3 regions of the Sporosarcina sp. YIM B06819 genome follow, and region 2 is predicted to be linked to each of the others. Evidence: riboswitches for the same ligand, from Rfam matches in the RefSeq annotation. Region 2 holds a riboswitch; each other region holds the start of a gene.
The links. A riboswitch is a leader RNA that binds a small molecule or an ion and turns the genes downstream of it on or off. The one in region 2 is predicted to bind S-adenosylmethionine.

Region 1: another riboswitch for S-adenosylmethionine. It lies ahead of metA (homoserine O-acetyltransferase MetA); the one in region 2 lies ahead of R2B72_RS17495 (methionine biosynthesis PLP-dependent protein).
Region 3: another riboswitch for S-adenosylmethionine. It lies ahead of metK (methionine adenosyltransferase); the one in region 2 lies ahead of R2B72_RS17495 (methionine biosynthesis PLP-dependent protein).

The regions. Positions count from the first base shown of each region.
Region 1 is NZ_JAWLIQ010000046.1:7,911-11,196, forward strand. It holds gene R2B72_RS18170 (protein phosphatase 2C domain-containing protein) at 1-554, shown strand, start outside; gene R2B72_RS18175 (hypothetical protein) at 712-891, opposite strand; SAM riboswitch class I at 1,074-1,182, shown strand; gene metA (homoserine O-acetyltransferase MetA) at 1,284-2,192, shown strand; gene R2B72_RS18185 (hypothetical protein) at 2,253-2,960, shown strand; partial or broken gene R2B72_RS18190 (BclA C-terminal domain-containing protein) at 3,270-3,286, opposite strand, start outside.
Region 2 is NZ_JAWLIQ010000036.1:7,541-10,826, reverse strand. It holds gene R2B72_RS17500 (AI-2E family transporter) at 1-834, shown strand, start outside; SAM riboswitch class I at 909-1,017, shown strand; gene R2B72_RS17495 (methionine biosynthesis PLP-dependent protein) at 1,319-2,440, shown strand; gene metC (cystathionine beta-lyase) at 2,437-3,286, shown strand, end outside.
Region 3 is NZ_JAWLIQ010000026.1:36,558-39,843, forward strand. It holds gene R2B72_RS15665 (gamma carbonic anhydrase family protein) at 1-257, shown strand, start outside; gene metK (methionine adenosyltransferase) at 788-1,984, opposite strand; SAM riboswitch class I at 2,310-2,446, opposite strand; gene pckA (phosphoenolpyruvate carboxykinase (ATP)) at 2,626-3,286, shown strand, end outside.

The DNA.
Region 1 (3,286 bases), on a different contig from region 2:
TGTCAGCTATCTTATCAATGGGAGGCCCTCCAAAGTTTAAACAACTGGAAGACAAGCTACTTAAAATCTTTCAATCCGATAAACTTTTGGCAGCATGTAGAAATGTCACGGGAGAAACGGCTTGCCTTGTCGTCGTAAGGAAAGATAACTACTTATGGTGGTTTTCCGTCGGAGACTGCTTGGTCTATTTATTGCATCGAGAATTAATTGCCCTCAACCAATTTCAACTGAATCAACGGCAGTTTTTCGAGTGGATCGGACAAGTGAATACATTTGAAAAACTTGTTCCATGCTATACATCTGGGACAAGGGAATTAAGAAAAGGGACAAACCACATTTTCATGACAACAGATGGCTTGGTAGAATGTCCAGGCGAACCTTATGCAAATCCGAAAAATTTGGTCGAAGCGTTGAATGAAGAAGCGATTGATGAAAGTATTTCACAAATGTTGATGGAGATTGAAAGACAAAATGTGCGGGACAGCACGACAATAATTTCTTGGGCTGTGGAAGTGGAGAAGGAAGGAAGCATCCCGAGTGATTACAAGGGATGAAGGAACAAAATAATGGGCATGAATTACATGGAAACTATGGAAATAAATTAAAATTATATAGGTTGGAGAGAAAGAATACCCCACGTCAGCTAATCTCGCTGCGCGGGGTATCGTCTTTTTCATGGTAAGTTAGGTGCTATCTTCGCTAAAAAATGTGTCACTTTCTTTTCCGTTCGTTTGGAATCATGCGCTCCCGCTTGGGCTTAAAATTGCTCAATTCTTCAAACTCACGTGCCATTTCTTCTTTCATGTCTCCCGGTTGAATCTTTTGCCTTTTCGGCGTTTGGGGTAATGAACGCGAATTGTTGGTGCTACCTTGTTTGTTGTCTCTTCCCATGAAAAAAAACTCCTTTCAAACATGTAGTACGATGTTAATATGGCTCCAAAAGGGTGATTTTATTCGGCGAAAGATGTATGAATAAACATGAAAAACATGATAGTTTCCGTGACTTTCACCGCGAAAATAAAAAGACTGTTTACAATATATTGTTTAAGCGTATAATAGAAACAAACTGAATACTCTTATCAAGAGAAGCTGAGGGATATGGCCCGATGAAGCTTCAGCAACCTCTGACGTTATCAGAAAGGTGCTACCTCCAACAGGACTTTTTGTCTTGAGAGATAAGAACTGAGAGCCTAAAGCCAATCCTCTTTTCTTATCCTATAGAAAAGAGGATTTTTCTTTGTGCTCAACATACATAATTAGAATGAAAAAAGGAGAGAGTAACGATGCCAATCAACATACCTAAACAATTGCCCGCCGGAGAATTATTGAAAAAGGAAAAAATATTTGTCATGGATGAGGAACGTGCAACGTCCCAAGACATTCGGCCAATGAATATTATTATTTTGAATTTAATGCCGGAAAAAGAACGAACAGAGCTGCAACTTTTGCGCTTATTAGGTAATACACCATTGCAAGTGGATGTGACGTTTATGAATATGGCGACCCATGAATCGAAAAACATTAGCAAATCTCACTTGGACAAATTTTATACAACATTTGAGCATGTCAAACATCGTCGTTTCGATGGCATGATTATTACAGGGGCACCAATTGAGCATTTGAAATTTGAAGATGTGAATTATTGGGATGAAATGAAGGAGATTATGGACTGGTCAAAAGACAATGTGACGTCCGTGTTGCATATTTGTTGGGGTGCACAAGCAGCGCTATATCATCATTATGGAATTGATAAATTTGATTTGTCGAAGAAATGCTCGGGTGTATATACTCATCGCCTATCTGACCCAACCATCAATTTGGCCCGCGGTTTTAATGACGAATTTAGAGCGCCACATTCACGTTATACAGCAGTTTCTGTGGAGGAAATCGAAAATGACCCTCGCTTGCATCTACTTGCGAAGTCTGAGGATGCGGGTGCGTTTATTATCATTTCCAATGATAATAAACATATTATGATTACCGGTCATTTTGAGTACGATGCAACGACGCTTGCAGAAGAATATGCACGGGATCTTCAAAAAGGTATCGAAATTGATCCACCAGCGAATTATTTCCCGAATAATGATCCAAACGAAGAGCCATTAAATACATGGCGTTCGCATACCCACTTGCTCTTCTCCAATTGGTTGAATTATTATGTCTATCAAGAAACACCGTATGTCTGGGAGTAAACTCTTGCTAACCGCCTTGTCGTCATTTGCATAAGATAGTACGACAAGGGGGCCTAGGCAATGGGTTTATTTATTAACAGTCAGAGTCATTCGGATGTTTTCAATAATGACAAAAATCTTGTAGAGCATAATCAAGGCCATTCGAGAATAGATTCGTTAACGCAGTGGATGCAGGAGCGGCATGAAGAAAATGCTATGCTTAATCGTCATATTCGTGATTTGGAGCTACTTCTACAACAACAAAAAAAGTCACAGGAAAATCAAATTACAACAATCCATACCCGTTTGAATGAACTGCATAATAATAATTTTCAGTATGAGAAATTTGAAAGGAATATCACGAAATCGTTGGCGGGACTCGATGATAAACAGCAAAAATTCCATCTGATGTTGGCGCGTGAACAAGCAGTGGATCGGGAGTTCAGGATGCAAGTTAGTGAATCAACGAAAGAAATGGCTATTAAAATGAATGAGCAATTGAACCAGCAACAGCAATTAGCTGATCGTATTTTACAACAAGAGGATGCTCAAAAAGTTGTTAGTAGTAGGCTAGACAACCAAGAAAGTATGATAGAGAAAATGGTTAGGCAGTTGGATTATCTCAGAGGCATTCTTTACGAGCGTACCAATTACTTGACGGAAAAAATAGAAAATAGCTATACGTTGACAACTTCCTATCTTACAAAAAATTTGACGAACCCTGAACAACAAATGTCACGATTCTGGATGAATCCGAAGCCTGAAGAGAAACAGAAAAGTTCTGAGTGAAGAGTATACAACCCAATGAGGCACACTTTTAACATAGTATCCTAAACTAGAGTAATCTAAGTACTCTTAGTTTAGAATTTTTTAATTTTAGTGTTTTAACTATATACAATAGAAAAAGACCCTACAGGAATTCACCTCCATAGGATCATATATCTACCAGATACTAAACTTCTGTATTGTTAGAGTAGTGCTTGAATAATGATATTAACAAGAATCAATCACTAATTCGTTCAATTTACTTAATCAAAAGCTTGGAAAGTGCCTATTAGCTTCACTTTGATCTTGTGAGAGTTCTATATTCAGTAAGGGCTAACTTAATAATTTAA
Region 2 (3,286 bases):
ATCCTACTCTATACCACGATTGTTGGTCTACTAACCGCAGGGCTTGTTAAATATTTACCAATTATCTCACTCGAAATCAGCCAGTTAATCAAACAAATTACGAACTTTTCTACACAATCACACGACAATCCCTTAATTCACTTTATTGAATCCTTTATTTCTAGCGAGAAAATTACCGCTTATATAGAAAACGGATTTACATTCCTATTAGTATCTTTCACAGATATTAGTAAAACAAGTGTTCAAGTATTGATTGCCTTACTATTAAGCTTATTTTTCCTATTGGAAAAACCACGTTTAATTGAATTCACTGATAAGTTCAAACAAAGTAAAGTAGCTCCATTTTATTATGAAATTGAGTTCTTCGGCAAAAAGTTTTCACGTACATTTGGCAAAGTGATTGAAGCACAGTTCATCATTGCAATTGTGAATACATTTTTGTCAGTGATTGTCTTGATGGTACTCGGGTTCCCGCAAATCATCGGATTAGCCATCATGGTATTCTTCTTAGGGCTCATCCCAGTTGCCGGCGTCATTATTTCAATGGTGCCACTCACACTTATTGCTTTTACCATTGGTGGTGTACTCAAAGTCGTCTACTTAATTGTAGCGGTCATGATTATTCATGCTATTGAAGCTTATATTTTAAATCCGAAACTCATGTCCTCCAAAACGGATTTGCCTGTTTTTTACACGTTCATCGTGCTTATTTTTTCACAACAATTCTTCGGCGTCTGGGGATTGATCATCGGGATTCCTGTGTTTGTTTTCCTGTTGGACGTTCTAGATGTCACGAATAAAGACCCCATCATCAAAAAAGACAAGGCGGATTGATAATCCCTTGTCTTTTTTTTCATAACATGATAGAGTTGGATAAATTAATGTTTTCTAACAATTTAATAATTGTATTCTTATCAAGAGAGACGGAGGGAGTGGCCCGACGATGTCTCAGCAACCAGCCTATTTCAGGATATGGTGCTAATTCCTACTAGACGGTAAACGTCTTGCAGATGAGAAGATTGACTTCATATTTTTGAGGGCCCTCTTCTACTAGAGGGTCCTTTTTTTAATTTGAATCGGCAAAAGCCCACTGCCGATTCAAATTAAGCCTCCGGCGGATGTAACAAATTTTGAAGGGAGTTACGAAGGCAGTCTAAGTTCGCGACGACTGCATGACCTACAAGGAAGGATGCAGTTCAATCCTTCCACCCGAGGAGGAATGAACTGCAATTCCTCCCTGTATGCCTCAAGCACAATTCAAAATTCGGACGAAATTACGCCAAGACGTAATTGATTAAATTAAAAAGGATGATAAAAAATGACAAATAAAAGTTTTGATACACGACTTGTACAACTAGGAAATAATAGTGATCTAAAAACGGGTGCTGTGAACCCGCCTATTTATTTATCGACAGCTTACAAGCATGATGGTCTTGGTCAATCGACTGGCTATGATTACTCTCGGACGAAAAATCCAACGCGTTCCATTTTAGAAGAAGGCATTGCTAATTTAGAAGGCGGAGATCAGGGCTATGCTTGTAGTTCAGGCATGGCTGCGATTCAATTAGTACTCTCTCTATTCCGTTCAGGCGATGCATTGATTGGGCCGGAAGATATTTATGGTGGAACGTACCGCCTACTCGACTATTATGCAGATGTCTATGGTATTACGACGTCGTACTCCGATTTTACGGATGTTCACGAAACGGAGAAATTGATTACAGCTAAGACAAAAGCTCTCTTCATTGAAACACCTACGAATCCTTTAATGCAGGAAACGGATATCGCTCAGTATGCAGAACTTGCTAAAAAATATGACTTACTACTGATTGTTGACAATACATTTTACACACCGTATTTCCAAAGACCAATTGAACTTGGTGCTGATATCGTCCTACATAGCGCAACGAAATATATTGGGGGACATAATGATGTGCTTGCAGGGTTGGTCGTGGCACAAGGTGAGGAGCTTTGTGCAAAACTTGGTTCGAACCATAACGCAATCGGTGCTGTGCTATCGCCTTTCGATTCATGGTTAATCGTCCGTGGATTAAAAACACTTCACTTGCGCATGAAGCAGCATGATGCGAATGCGAAAATCATTGTGGATTTCTTGGAAAATGAACCACTTGTCAAAGACGTGCTGTATCCAGGAAAAGGTGGCATGCTATCATTCCGTCTGCAAGAAAGCGAGTGGGTTGGACAATTTCTTGAAAACCTGCAACTCATTACATTCGCTGAAAGTCTTGGCGGCGTGGAAAGCTTTATTACTTATCCAGCAACACAAACACATGCCGACATTCCATTGGAAGAACGCCTACGTCGCGGTGTTTGTAACAGCCTGTTACGCTTTTCAGTTGGGGTAGAGGATACGGATGATTTGATTGCCGATTTGAAACAAGTATTTGCTTCATTAAAAAGTGAGGTGCCACAGCTATGAGTTCACGTGAAGAACGCTTAGAAACAACGATTATCCACGCATCGACACGTGGAGATTTCGAGCAAAAAACAGGTGCTGTAAATGTTCCGATTTACTTGTCTTCTACATTCCATCAAAGTAGCTTTGATACATTTGGTCCTTATGATTATAGCCGTTCAGGCAATCCAACAAGAGAAGCTTTGGAAAAAACGATTGCAGCTTTAGAAGGTGGCGCAAGAGGGCTAGCATTTGCTTCTGGCATTGCCGCAATTTCTTCCGCATTCATGCTATTGTCTGCCGACGATCATATTGTCATAACAGAAGATGTCTACGGCGGAACATTTCGCTTTGTTACCGAGGTATTAACAAAGTTTCGTATCGACCATACTTTTGTTGACTTAGGTGATTTGGAAGCTGTCAAACAAGCTATCCAACCGAATACGAAATTGATTTATATCGAAACACCGTCCAATCCACGTCTTGGCATTACGGATATTGAAGCTGTGGTCAACATAGCCAAAGCGCATAATTGCTTAACATTCCTTGATAATACATTCATGTCACCTCTTTATCAGCGTCCACTCGATCTTGGTGTCGATATCGTTCTGCATAGTGCAACGAAGTTTTTGTCGGGGCATAGTGATATTATTGCAGGTCTAGCTGTCACAAAGGATGAGGCGCTTGGCAATCGTTTGGCTTTCATTCAAAATTCTTTCGGTGCTATTTTAGGTGCGCAAGATTCCTATGCACTCATTCAAGGCATCAAAACATTGGGTGCTCGCTTCACGCAGTCAACTGCCTCTGCTGCTAAAATCGCAACCTATTTGGATAAACATGCATTAGTAGAGGAAGTGTTTTACCCTGGTT
Region 3 (3,286 bases), on a different contig from region 2:
ATAGCTGTACAGTAAAAAAAGGTGCACTCGTTGGCATGGGTTCTATCGTTTTAGATGGGGCTGAAATTGGAGAAGGCGCATTCATCGGGGCTGGTAGCTTAGTTCCACCAGGCAAGAAAATTCCAGCCAACTCATTAGCGTTCGGTTCCCCTGTTAAAGTTGTGCGTGAGCTGAATGATGAGGATCGCAAGGATATGGAACGCATTGTGCGTGAGTATGCTGAAAAAGGGCAGTATTATAAAGGATTGCAGAAATGACGAAAAAGCCGTCCGTGATTGGATGGCTCTTACTTTTTGATGAATAATAAAATGACTAAAGCGATTAAAACAATAAATACAACAACGCCTAGTAATAAAACCAAGCCGATAAAACTGAGTGACATCATGATTTCTCCTTTTTAGTTGAAGTTTCTTACTCTAGGCTAGCTCATTATTCAAGCTTAGGCTTAGGTTTATGCAGGATTAATAACATCACAACAATGATCCAAATCAATCCACCCAACCTACTTGATACACTTTAAGAAGTGTTCTGGATAATAGATATGACGATTTTACTGTCTGTAGCAGTAATGAACATTGAAGCAAAAACCACGGTTACCAGTAAAGTCTAAACAAGACGTATGATTTTATCCGCCTTCAGCCGCTTCTTTCACACTTTTATTCGTATTTCCTATTAATATATACGAAATATAATCAGAATAGTTTTACCTTACCATATGGGCCAGTTTTATATTAAAAAAAGCACAGCAAGCGGGTTCTACCCACTCACTGTGCTTTTTCCATGTCAATTACTGCGCCGCTTGCTCTTTCAAAGCTGCAGCTCTATCTGTTTGCTCCCATGGCAATTCGATGTCTGTACGACCAAAGTGACCATAAGCAGCTGTTTGTTTATAAATTGGACGACGTAGGTCAAGCATTTTGATGATGCCAGCTGGACGAAGATCGAATAATCCACGTACAAGCTCCACCAATTTACTTTCTGCTACTGTGCCTGTTCCGAATGTATCAATCGAAATCGATACAGGTTGTGCTACGCCGATTGCGTAAGCAAGTTGGACTTCACAACGGTCTGCAAGTCCGGCAGCAACGATATTTTTCGCCACATAACGAGCTGCATATGAAGCGGAACGGTCCACTTTTGTTGCATCTTTCCCAGAGAATGCACCGCCACCGTGACGTGCATAGCCACCGTATGTGTCCACGATAATCTTGCGGCCTGTTAGACCCGCATCACCTTGTGGTCCACCAATCACAAAACGGCCTGTTGGGTTAATAAAGTATTTCGTGTTGTTATCAATCAATTCCGCTGGTACAACCACGTCAATGACAACTTCCTTTATGTCATGTTGAATTTTCTCAAGCGTCACTTCTGGGTGATGTTGCGTTGAAATGACGATTGTATCGATTCGAACTGGATTATTCTGTTCATCATACTCAACTGTTACTTGCGTTTTCCCATCAGGGCGCAAGTAATCTAGCGTTTCCTCTTTACGCACTTGTGCAAGACGACGTGACAATTTATGTGCCAAACTGATTGGTAACGGCATCAATTCTGGTGTTTCATTACAAGCATAACCGAACATCAACCCTTGGTCACCTGCACCAATTGCTTCAAGTTCATCGTCTGTCATAGAACCTTCGCGTGCTTCAAGTGCTTGGTCAACGCCCGCAGCAATGTCAGCTGATTGTTCGTCAATCGCAGTAAGGACTGCTGATGTTTCCCAGTCAAAACCAAATTTTGCACGTGTGTAGCCAATTTCTTTCACCGTTTCACGCACTACTTTTGGAATATCCACATAAGTAGTTGTTGTGATTTCCCCTGCCACTAAGACAAGTCCAGTTGTAATTGTTGTTTCACACGCCACGCGTGCATTTGGATCTTCCATTAAAATTGCATCTAAAATAGCATCCGAAATCTGGTCACACATTTTATCTGGATGTCCCTCAGTTACTGATTCTGATGTAAATAATCGACGATTTGTCATTTTTACTTCCTCCTTATATCCTACGAGATTGATACGGTACTCATATGTCCCATGTAGAGTCCTTAAAAAAATAGACTACAAGCCATTGCGAGCTCTATACACGAGGATAAAGGGCGATATCATATAAAATCAATTACGCCTCGGCGTAATTGCGTCCAAATTTTGAATTGCGCTCACGCAATTAACTCCCTTCAAAATTTGTGACATCCGCCGGAGGCTTTATCTTTGTTCAGCAGGTATTGTATACCTGCTGAACAAAGATAAAAGCCCTTCACTCACGTATAAACTACATGAGTGAAGGGCATGATTTCGAAAGCACCTTTCACTCTTATCATACAAAATATTAATCCGTCTCCAGATAAATACCTTGCTACAGGTTTGGCACCTTCGCGCAGACAAACATGTCTTTGCAGGTTGCCGGGTTTCATAGGGCCTGACCCCTCCACCAGCTCGGGATAAGAGTATCCGTTCAACTATCCATACTACGTAAAATATCGATTTTTGTCAATTAAATTTGATTAGTGGCATATAATTAGTTGCAGTTCGTATTAGTATAGACTATTATTCTTAATGTGTTATACTAATTAAAAATGTGATGTCACCCACTGAATGGGACCACACGAAAAGGATGGTACATGACTATGATATCAGCTAAAATGAACGACAAACTTAAGGATCTCCTTTTAGGTAAAAATGTCAACTTACAGCTTTCTGTTCCACAACTAGTTGAAAAAGCAACAGCGCGCGGAGAAGCACAATTAACTGCAGATGGTGCAGTTACGGCACAAACAGGCAAGTATACAGGTCGCTCTCCGAAGGATAAATACATCGTCGAAGAAGCCTCCTCTAAAGATAAAATCGATTGGGGCAGCGTCAATCGCCCAATCTCATCAGCTATTTTCGATTCATTATATAGCAAAGTCATTAACCATTTGAAAGAACGTGATGAGCTGTTTGTCTTCAAAGGGTTTGCCGGTGCTGATCCCGCTTCACGCCTTGCTATTCAAGTCGTCAATGAATTTGCATGGCATAACCTGTTCGTTCATAACTTATTCATCCGTCCAACTCAAGAAGAATTGCAGACACATGAAGCACAATTCACAATCGTTTCAGCTCCTACCTTCAAAGCAGATCCAGCTATTGACGGCACTAATTCTGAGACATTCATCATTGTGTCAATGGAAAAACGCATTGTTTTAATAGGCGGAACTGAATACGCCGGTGAAATGAAAAAATCAATCTTCTCTATCATGAACTACCTACTTCCTGAAAACGACATTATGCCGATGCATTGCTCCGCAA